Regions from separate parts of the Priestia sp. LL-8 genome, predicted to be linked through region 2. Evidence: riboswitches for the same ligand, from Rfam matches in the RefSeq annotation. Region 2 holds a riboswitch; each other region holds the start of a gene.
The links. Region 2 has a riboswitch for cobalamin ahead of U9R83_RS14815 (cobyric acid synthase). Riboswitches for the same ligand answer to the same signal wherever they lie in the genome.

Region 1 (3,284 bases), 2.6 Mb from region 2:
CAGCTATTAATTCAGTAGACTATACCATTTTCCATGCGGTGAATCAGTACGCCTCGCATGTGAAGTTTGTAGATTCGCTGATGGTATTCTTTGCAGATTATGCCCAGTATGTACTTATTGTTTTACTCGGCTTGTTTTTACTTATTAATAAAAACGGCAGCCGTGTTGTAGCATTCCAAGCTTTATGTGCTTGTGCCACAGGAGTCATTATTAATAAAGTGATTAGTTTATTTGCTTATCGAGATCGTCCATTTATCTCTCACCACGTGAATCAGCTTATTGATCACGCCGCGAATTCTTCATTTCCAAGCGATCATGCTACGTCTGCATTAGTTATCACTTTTACCATTTGGCTACATTTCAAACGTTCAGGGCGCATGTGGGTTGTAATGGGTGCACTCATTGCATTTTCACGCGTATGGGTTGGCGTTCACTATCCATTCGATGTGTTAACAGGAGCTATTCTAGGCTGCTTGCTCGCGTTGTTTATTCATTATGTTATTTTCAATACCAAAATTATGAGAGCTATTACCAATCTGTCTATTTTTCGAAAATCAGCTTATGACGGGCAGTCTCAATATTATTAAGAAAAAGCCGCAAATACGCGGCTTTTTTTATTGGGAAATTTTTAATGCATTTAATACTTGTTTTTTAAAATTAAATTGTGTACAATTAAATTACAGAAACGATAAATAAAAAATTTTTAATAAAATTACTAAAAAAGAGGAGAGATTTATACATGAAAGCTTTATATGAAACAACAGTCGTTAACACAGGTGGAAGAACAGGAGAAGTTCATTCTTTAGATAATATCTTTAATTTAGATGTTGCAACACCTCCAGCACTTGGTGGAGAAGCAACAACAGCAACAAACCCAGAGCAGCTATTTGCAGCTGGATACAGTGCTTGTTTCAACAGTGCGTTAGAATTTATGTTGAAAAAACATAACGTAGAAATCAAAAGCAGTGAAGTAAAAGCTACTGTTCAGCTGCTTCCAGATAAAGCTGATCAAGGAGTAAAAATTGCCGTAGCGCTTGAAGCTCATATCGAAGGCTTAGATTTAGAAACAGCGAAAAAATATGTAGACCTAGCTCACTCATACTGCCCGTATTCAAAAGCAATCAGCGGTAACGTAGACGTAACGGTAGAAGTAATTTAATTGCTTTAAAAAGCCCTGCTAAGCATGTAAAGCTTAGCAGGGCTTTTTTATTTGAATTTTCTCTATTCATTTGTAAGCGGTACTAGTATAATGAGTAAGAAAATGAATCATTCGCACAGTTTAGGTGCTCTTACATAGCGTAAGAGGTAACAGGGAATCGAGTGCAAATCTCGAGCGGTCCAGCCACTGTAAGCAGGGAGTTTTCTATCTTATCGTCACTCAAAACGGGGAAGGCGGTAGAAAATGATGATCTCAAGCCAGGAGACCTACCTATTCTGTACACTTGACTCTTCTAGGAAAGAGGCGGTGTATCAAGGTACGCAGTGAGCAATTGCTGTTTATTTTCATATGCCGACACATCCTCAATTTCTATAGAATTGAGGCTTTTTTATGTTTTATTTTAAAAAAAGGAGTGTAGGAAATGGAAGGTTTATCAGTTTTTTTACTTGTCTTTTTATTAGGAATCAGGCACGGATTGGATGCAGATCACTTAGCTTTTATTGATGGCCAGACCCGATATAATTGGCGAATGGGGAGCCGTTTTGCCCCGTGGGTCGGCACGCTGTTTTCACTAGGTCACGGAGGAATGGTGGCCGTCACGGCCGGGGTGCTTGGCGTGGTGATGAAGAATTTTACGTTTCCATCGTATTTCGATCATTTTGCATCCTGGGTATCCATTATCTCCCTCTTTCTAATCGGGACATTAAACACATATCATTTGCTTCGAACCAAAAATAAAGAGGAAGAGTTTGAGCTGAGCGGGTTAAAAGGGAAGTTTATTCCGAAAATCGCAAAAGGAACAACGAATCCTTTTTTAATTATTCTTGTAGGAGCATTGTTCGCTTTAGCAGCCGAAACGGTCAGTCAAACGGCCGTGTGGTCTCTAGCTGTAGGGAACGCAGGCAAGTATACGCCGCTTTTATTAGGACTAGTATTTATGTTTGGTATGATGCTGACAGATACAATCGATTCACTGATTGTACATAAAATGGTGAATGAATCGAGTAAGTTTGGGCGATCTGCTTCCCGCTTGATGGGCTGGGTTATTGTTGTCCTCGCGTATGGTGTGTCACTCTATTTAGCATTCACTTTCTTTAACCCATGGGCCGAAGTAAACTTTGAAATGGTTGGCGTTATTTTGTTTATTTTTTTAGTGTCTATGTTTGTTTTTGTGAGTGTGAAGTCAAAAGGGAAAAATATTAAAATAAATGTCAATTAGTCAAACGAAAGCTTTAATCTGTTAAAGATTGAAGCTTTTTTGTATGAATTTGTTGAAGTTTATGGCTATTTTCGGTCGGTTATGAATAAGTTAAAGTATTATCTGTATTTAAAGGATGGAAAATTGTCTGAAAACCATTATAATTAAGGATAATTTAAGGTCGTTATGTGAAACGTAGAACATAGTTATACGTACGATAAATAAAAGCATTTAATGCAAGCAGCAGGGGTTGTTTGGAGGAGGAATTGATTTGAGTCAGGTAATGGTAGAACAAAGTGTATTTAGTTATTTAAAAGAACACGAACAAGAGATGCTTGAAGATTTAGTTGGATTTGTGAAAAAAGAATCACCGTCCTACAGTAAAGAGTTAGTAGATCAGTGTGGAATGTATTTAACGGAGCTGTTTCAAAAGCGTTTAGGAGTAGGCTACGAAATTATAGAAGAAAAAGAAGTAGGAAACCATTTGAAATTTACGATTGGAGAAGGAGAAAAGCAGCTTTTAATTATCGGTCACTTTGACACGGTATGGGAAAAGGGAAGGCTAAGTCTAAGAACAGAGGGAAACAAGCTGTACGGTCCGGGAATTTTAGACATGAAAGGCGGCATTGTGCAATCTATATGGGCGATTAAAGCGATTCAAGAGCTTGGCTTATCGCTCGATAAAAAAATTGTGTTTTTCTGCAATTCGGATGAAGAGATTGGGTCAATTTCTTCTAAAAAATACATTGAAGAAGAAGCACAAAGAAGTGAAGCAGTGCTAGTAGCGGAACCGGCTGTGGCGGGTTCAGGTGCGTTAAAAACGTCGCGCAAAGGAGCGGGAATTTTCACCGTAAAAGTATGGGGACGAGCAGCACACGCGGGTAATCACCACAAAGAAGGAATCAATGCGATTGAAGAGCTTGCGCG
Region 2 (3,284 bases):
TGGCAATTTTTTATGTTTGCGAATTTGATTAAGCAAAGCTCTGCGCAAAGCATCGTTATGAAACACATCATGAACATACGTGCCAATGATGTTTTCTTTAACCGTTCCTTCTTTTTGATCATCTACCACCGCAAAGGCTTCCGTCATGCTTTTAGAAACCGTCTTTCCCATATGAATTTCATAGCCTTCAATCGAAACCTTCTCACTCTCTAACTGAACATATCCAGAAACTCTTTCTGTTTTTTTGCTGGTTGTCATAACGGTTTCCACTGGAAGCAAACCCAGCCCTTTAATAGATTCAATCCGGGACTCTACTGCATCGGGGTCCGTAATCGTCTCGCCTAACATTTGATATCCCCCGCAGATGCCAATAACGTGAGCGTTCGTTGCGTTCAAGACTTGATTAATGGCTAGAGCCAGCCCGCTTTCTTGTAAAAACTGCGCATCTTCAATCGTATTTTTGCTTCCTGGTAAAACAATTAAATCAGGCGTACCTAGTTGTGATGGCTTGGTTACAAGCCTCACATGACAGTCTTCTTCTAAGCTTAAAGGATCGATGTCTGTAAAATTTGAGATGCGTGGGTACGAAATAACCGCAATATCAATTTCTTTTAACGGATTCACAAGGGTTGAGTAATTTCTGAGGGATAATGAATCTTCTGCGTCAATTTCCACGTCGTGCATATAAGGAATAACGCCTAGGACCGGAACGCCCGTGTATTCTTCAAACCACTTTAGCCCCGGTTTTAACAGTTCTAAATCTCCTCGGAATTTATTGATTAACACCCCGACAACTCTGGGCTTGTGCTCAGCTGGAAGCAATTGAAGAGTTCCTACTAGGCTCGCAAAAACTCCACCTTTATCAATATCTCCTACTAACACAACAGGCGCTTGGGCTATCTTTGCTACGCGCATATTTACCAGTTCCCGATCGTTCAAATTGACTTCAGCAGGACTTCCAGCACCTTCAATCACAATTCGATCATAATGACTGGCAAGCTCTTTATAAGACTCAGTGATAACGTTCAAACCTTCATTAAAAAATTCTTGCCGATACTGAAAAGCAAACATATTACGAAGCGGCTTTCCATGAACGACAATTTGAGATTCATGATCACGAGTTGGTTTAATTAAAATAGGGTTCATATTAGTTGTTGCTTCTACTCCAGCAGCTTCTGCTTGAATTCCCTGCGCTCTGCCAATTTCTTTTCCATCCATTGTAATGTATGAATTGAGCGCCATGTTTTGCGATTTAAACGGTGCAGTTTGATAGCCGTCTTCTTTAAAAATACGGCAAAATGCTGTAGCAATCATGCTTTTTCCAGCGTCTGAGTGCGTTCCTTGAATCATAAGAGGTTTTCCTTTTTTCACTTTATCCACTCCCTACCACATAAAAAAACCTTAACTGTAAAAGTCAAGGTTTGGTCATGCGCTCATTAACACATTGTCTTGACTTATTTCTCCCACCGAAAAATAAGGGGTTTTTAAAAGCAGGTCTCCTGGCTTATGCTTCATTTTACTTCTGCACCCTTCCTAGTTTGACTAGTGGGTCTTTGCAGGTTCATCCACATTTACAGTAGCGGGGGCTGCACCGGATTCTCACCGATTTCCCTATTATCCTCCTTAGAGGCACTTTTAAAATCATTTATTCTTTATTGTAACGAATTTTATAACCATTCACAATAACGATTTTCTTCTATTATTATATATTACTGTGTTTATACTTATTTGGGTCTCGTATGCTATAATAACAATTATTTTCCAAACATCTTATGAAATAGCTAGGAAGGTGCTCACAGTTGAAGAAAAAAATGATTTATACCTTTATTGGTTCGCTTGTTCTTTATATAGTAATTATATCTTTTTGTATGTATCAAACTGCCCACAAGTCTGTTCCACAAAACGCAGATTATGTCCTCGTTTTAGGTTCTAAAGTAGATGGTGATCAAATGTCTCCTAGTTTAAAAGAGCGAGCAAAAACAGCTTTATCTTATTTAAAGACTCATAAACAAACAAAAGTTATCGTAACGGGTGGAAAAGGATCTGATGAAGAAATTTCTGAAGCAGAGGCAGCCTACCGTTTTCTACGAAAAGCAGGAATTAAAAAGAATCGCATTATAAAAGAAGATCAGTCAACTTCTACTTTTGAGAATTTTATTTTCACCAAAAAGAAAGTTGATATTCAAGATAAACGAGTCGTGCTTGTTAGCAGTGATTTTCATCTGTTTCGCGCTTCTATTATTGCCAAGCGCCAAGGTTTTGATGTTTATCCTTTAGGCGCAAAGACACCAAATTCAATTAAACTTCAAGCCTACTTTCGTGAGTATGCTGCTATATTAAAAACATGGCTGTTTGATAAATAAATAGAGTACACGCCTATACAAACGAAAAACACGGCATGAATTCATGCCGTGTTTTTTATTAATCATCTGTATCGATAACTGCTTTTGGTAAACCTGTGTATTTCGCCCAGTAGAAAATACCGAGTGAAACAAGAGCAATTAAAATTAAGTCAAGTGGGTTGCTTAGCACACCTTGTCCTCCGCCAAATGAACCTAGATAAGAGATAACAAGCATAATAATATAATAAGCAACTAGCCACCAAGCAGATTTAAGCTGCTGTGCAAATTTCACAACGTCAGTTGGTACGTATTTCTTAAACGCTACGTAGATAACAACCATTAGAAGCTGTGATCCTAGCAGCCAAGAAATTGTTGTCCATCCTGACCAGTATACGATGTATGAACAGAAGATAAATGAAACAGGAGCAATAATGCTCATGCCTTTTAATTTGAAAGGTTTTTTAAGATCTTTTGCATTTACTCTGAATGCTGCAGCTGAAATTGGTGCGATAGCATAAGACAGAATAAGTGCTACTGAACATACGTTTACTAGCGCTTCCCAAGAAGGAAATGGCAGTGTCCAGAATACGGACATTCCAAATGATAGCCATAGTGACGCACGTGGAATTCCTGTTTTCTTATCTACTTTTGAGAAACGTTTAAATAGTGTTCCATTACGAGACCAAGCATAAACTAGACGAGAAGTTGTATTCATAAAGATGTTTCCGTTACCGCCTGGTGATAAAATAGCATCAAAAATAACAAGCGTTACTAACCAGCCAAGGCCTAAAATAAGTGCAATATCTTTAAATGGTAAAGAGAATTGCTCTTGAATTGTTCCCCATCCTCCTGATAGCATATCAGCCGGGATGTTACCGATGAACAATACTTGCAGTGCTGTGTAAATAATCGCTGAAAGTACAATACAGATAATTAGCGCGA
Region 3 (3,284 bases), 1.7 Mb from region 2:
ACAATTCATCGCAATATGCTACCGCTTCATCTGTTTCCCATGCTATTTTCTTTAAGGCAAGCAAGTGGTTCCAACCAAATGTCCCAAGCCCTACTGCGCGGTATTTTTGGTTTGTTAGTTTTGCTTGAAGTACCGGCAAATCATTTAACTCAATAACGTTATCAAGCATGCGTACTTGAATTGGAATTAAACGTTCAAGCACATCTTCAGTTACGGCTCTCGCTAAGTTAATAGAAGAAAGATTACATACAACAAAATCGCCCGGATTCTTTGTAATAATAATTTTTCCGTCTTCCGTAATTTCCTCCGTTACGACCGTTGTGCTTTGATTTTGCGTAATTTCTGTACATAAGTTGCTGCAGTAGATCATGCCCTCGTGGCGGTTTTGATTAGCTCTGTTAACCGTATCACGATAGAACATATAAGGCGTTCCAGTTTCAAGCTGCGAAAGCATAATGCGCTTGAAAATTTCAATAGCAGGTACTGTTTCTCTTGAAAGCTGTTCATTATTTACACACTCAGCGTAACGAGTGCGGAACGAACCGCTGCCTTCTTCTTCATCATAAAAATCTTCTAACGAGTAGCCCATCAGCGTACGAACTTCGTGAGGATCGAATAAGTGCCAGTCTTCACGTGCTTCTACTTTTTCCATAAACAAATCTGGCAAACATACGCCAGTGAATAAATCATGCGTGCGCTGACGTTCGTCACCATTGTTCAAACGCGCGTCTAAGAATGAAAAGATGTCTTTATGCCATACGTCTAAATATACGGCAATAGCTCCTTGTCGTTGACCTAGCTGATCGACACTTACAGCCGTATTATTTAGCTGTTTCATCCATGGAATTGTTCCTGATGATACGCCTTTAAAACCTTTTATATCACTTCCTCGGCTTCTAATATGACCGAGGTAGACACCAATTCCGCCTCCATTTTTACTAAGCGTGGCCAAATCTGTATTGCTATCATAAATACCGCGTAAGCTGTCATCAATCGTATCAATAAAGCAGCTAGATAGCTGTCCATAGCTCTTTCCTGCGTTTGAAAGTGTTGGTGTGGCAACCGTCATATATAGACTAGAAAGCGCCCAGTACGCTTCTTTTACTAATGCTGTTCGATTTTCTTTCTTTTCTTGAGACATCAGCGTCATAGCAATGATAAGAAAACGTTCTTGCGGTAATTCGTATACGCGCTTATCATGTGATGTCGCTAAATAGCGATCTGCTAATGTCAGCAATCCAATGTATGTAAATAAACGATCGCGTTCAGGAATAATGACTGAGGCAATTTCATTAATTTCTTCTTCTGTATATGTTTTTAATAGCTGTTTATTATAAATGCCAATTTTTGTTAGTTCTTGAATAAGCTGATAAAACGAACCGTACTTCTCTTTTTTATCGTAACCTCGGTTGTCCGCTGCTTTTCGATATAGTTCGTTTAAGTAGACGTCTGCCGCTACGTACGTCCAATCTGGTTCTTCCATTGAAATACGCTCTAAGGCTGCTAAAATTAGGACGTTTGCAACCTTTTCGTCCGTCATATTTTCCTTTACTGTAACAGTTTGAATAACCTTTTCCTCATACAAAGAAAAATCAAGCTGCGTAAATTCTTTTTTTAAACGTTCAATATATGCAGTTAATTCATGTAGAATTGTAGGCTTTAATGTATTCACCATAAAGATGGCTCCTCTCTTCACTTCAAAATAAAAAAATCGCTCACCGTACCTCGGTGAGCGAATAGAACGAAGATAGAAGAAGACACTAAGTCTTTTCTCAATCCTCGCTCTACCCTCTCACCTCCCGAAGAAGATAAAACGACATAAAAAAGGCAGGTCTCCTGACTTATGCTTCTTTTTACTTTAAGGCCTTCCCATGATGTTTAATCACAGTGGATCTCCTTATTTCATCAGCATTCACAGTTGCGGGGACAGCTTTGGATTTTCACCAAATTCCCTTTTAAGTCTTTTTATCAGACACCTTTTTCACTGGAAAACACAAAATATAGTATTTTATTATCAATTTCAAAACAACATATTGTGTTATGTTATAAACACATTATATAGGACAACTCAGAAAACTATCAACCTATTTTCAAAAATAATTTTGTTTTTTACGATAAAATCCTTCGACTTTTTTCATCAAACTATTCCATCATAACATGTTTTGACACGCTTGATGGAACAATGTGCTCTTTTTAAAAAATTTGTCTTATTTTTCTACTAAACATTGACAACCTCAATAAAAAAACCGTTTTTCATAAAAAACGGTTTTTACTTATTTGTATTCTTTTTCAAATGCTGTGATTGTTTTGATAAACTTTTTATCAATATCGTATCCTATCCCCGGTTTTTCCTTCACCTTTATTACTCCGGCTTCTACCTCTACTTCGGGCTTAATAATATCTTTTTCCCAATAGCGAGACGACGCAGAAATGTCACCTGGTATCGTGAAAGAAGGCAGTGTGGCAAGGGCAATGTTATGAGCTCGTGAAATCCCGGCTTCTAACATTCCTCCAACCCAAAGCCTTACACCGTGCTGGGCGCATAAATCATGAATTTGCTTTGCTACGGACAGTCCGCCAACTCGACCGATTTTCACATTGATAATCTTGCAGCTTTTTTGTTCGATTGCATGACGTGCATCTTCATAGCTCACAATACTTTCATCTAAGCAAATCGGCGTCTTCATTTGCTTTTGTAACAATCGATGATCAAGGATATCATCAGAACTTAACGGCTGTTCAATCATCATTAAATTCAATTCATCTAGTTTCTTCAATGAATCACTATCGCTTAACGTATAGGCTGAATTGGCATCAGCCATAAGAGGAATGCTTGGAAATTCATCTCGAATTTGTTTCAGTAGCTCATAGTCGGCACCCGGCTTAATTTTCACTTTAAAGCGCTTATAACCATCTTTCATGTACGTCTTTATTTGTTCTTTCATGATGGAAATATCATTTAAGCCAACTACCACGCCAGCTTCTACAGCAGGCCTTACTCCGCCAATTACTTCAGCTAACGGCTTATTTTGCCGCTTTGCATACAAATCCCATACAGCACAGTCCAAAGCTGCTTTAGCCATGTTGTTCCGCTTTAGAGGTTTGAATAACTTTTGAACATCCTCTGGTTTTTGAAGCTGCTGATGAAGAAGCGAAGGAATTAAAAAATCCTCTAACATATGAAAACATGTCTGAATCGTTTCTTCCGTATACCAAGGAGATGAAAAAGCAACGACTTCTCCCCACCCTGTAAATCCTTTTTCATCTTCTACTTCAAGCAAAAT

Region 1: it holds a riboswitch for cobalamin, as region 2 does, so the genes downstream of both, U9R83_RS01685 (HoxN/HupN/NixA family nickel/cobalt transporter) here and U9R83_RS14815 (cobyric acid synthase) in region 2, are expected to answer to the same signal.
Region 3: it holds a riboswitch for cobalamin, as region 2 does, so the genes downstream of both, U9R83_RS24370 (ribonucleoside-diphosphate reductase subunit alpha) here and U9R83_RS14815 (cobyric acid synthase) in region 2, are expected to answer to the same signal.

What each region holds. Positions count from the first base shown of each region.
Region 1 covers NZ_JAZAQH010000001.1:309,954-313,237, forward strand. Annotated here, with positions in the region: gene U9R83_RS01675 (undecaprenyl-diphosphatase) at 1-587, shown strand, start outside; gene U9R83_RS01680 (organic hydroperoxide resistance protein) at 740-1,159, shown strand; cobalamin riboswitch at 1,265-1,447, shown strand; gene U9R83_RS01685 (HoxN/HupN/NixA family nickel/cobalt transporter) at 1,581-2,378, shown strand; gene U9R83_RS01690 (M20 family metallopeptidase) at 2,608-3,284, shown strand, end outside.
Region 2 covers NZ_JAZAQH010000001.1:2,923,009-2,926,292, forward strand. Annotated here, with positions in the region: gene U9R83_RS14815 (cobyric acid synthase) at 1-1,380, opposite strand, end outside; cobalamin riboswitch at 1,473-1,652, opposite strand; gene U9R83_RS14820 (YdcF family protein) at 1,800-2,363, shown strand; gene U9R83_RS14825 (APC family permease) at 2,422-3,284, opposite strand, start outside.
Region 3 covers NZ_JAZAQH010000001.1:4,670,759-4,674,042, forward strand. Annotated here, with positions in the region: gene U9R83_RS24370 (ribonucleoside-diphosphate reductase subunit alpha) at 1-1,675, opposite strand, end outside; cobalamin riboswitch at 1,810-1,995, opposite strand; gene menC (o-succinylbenzoate synthase) at 2,274-3,284, opposite strand, start outside.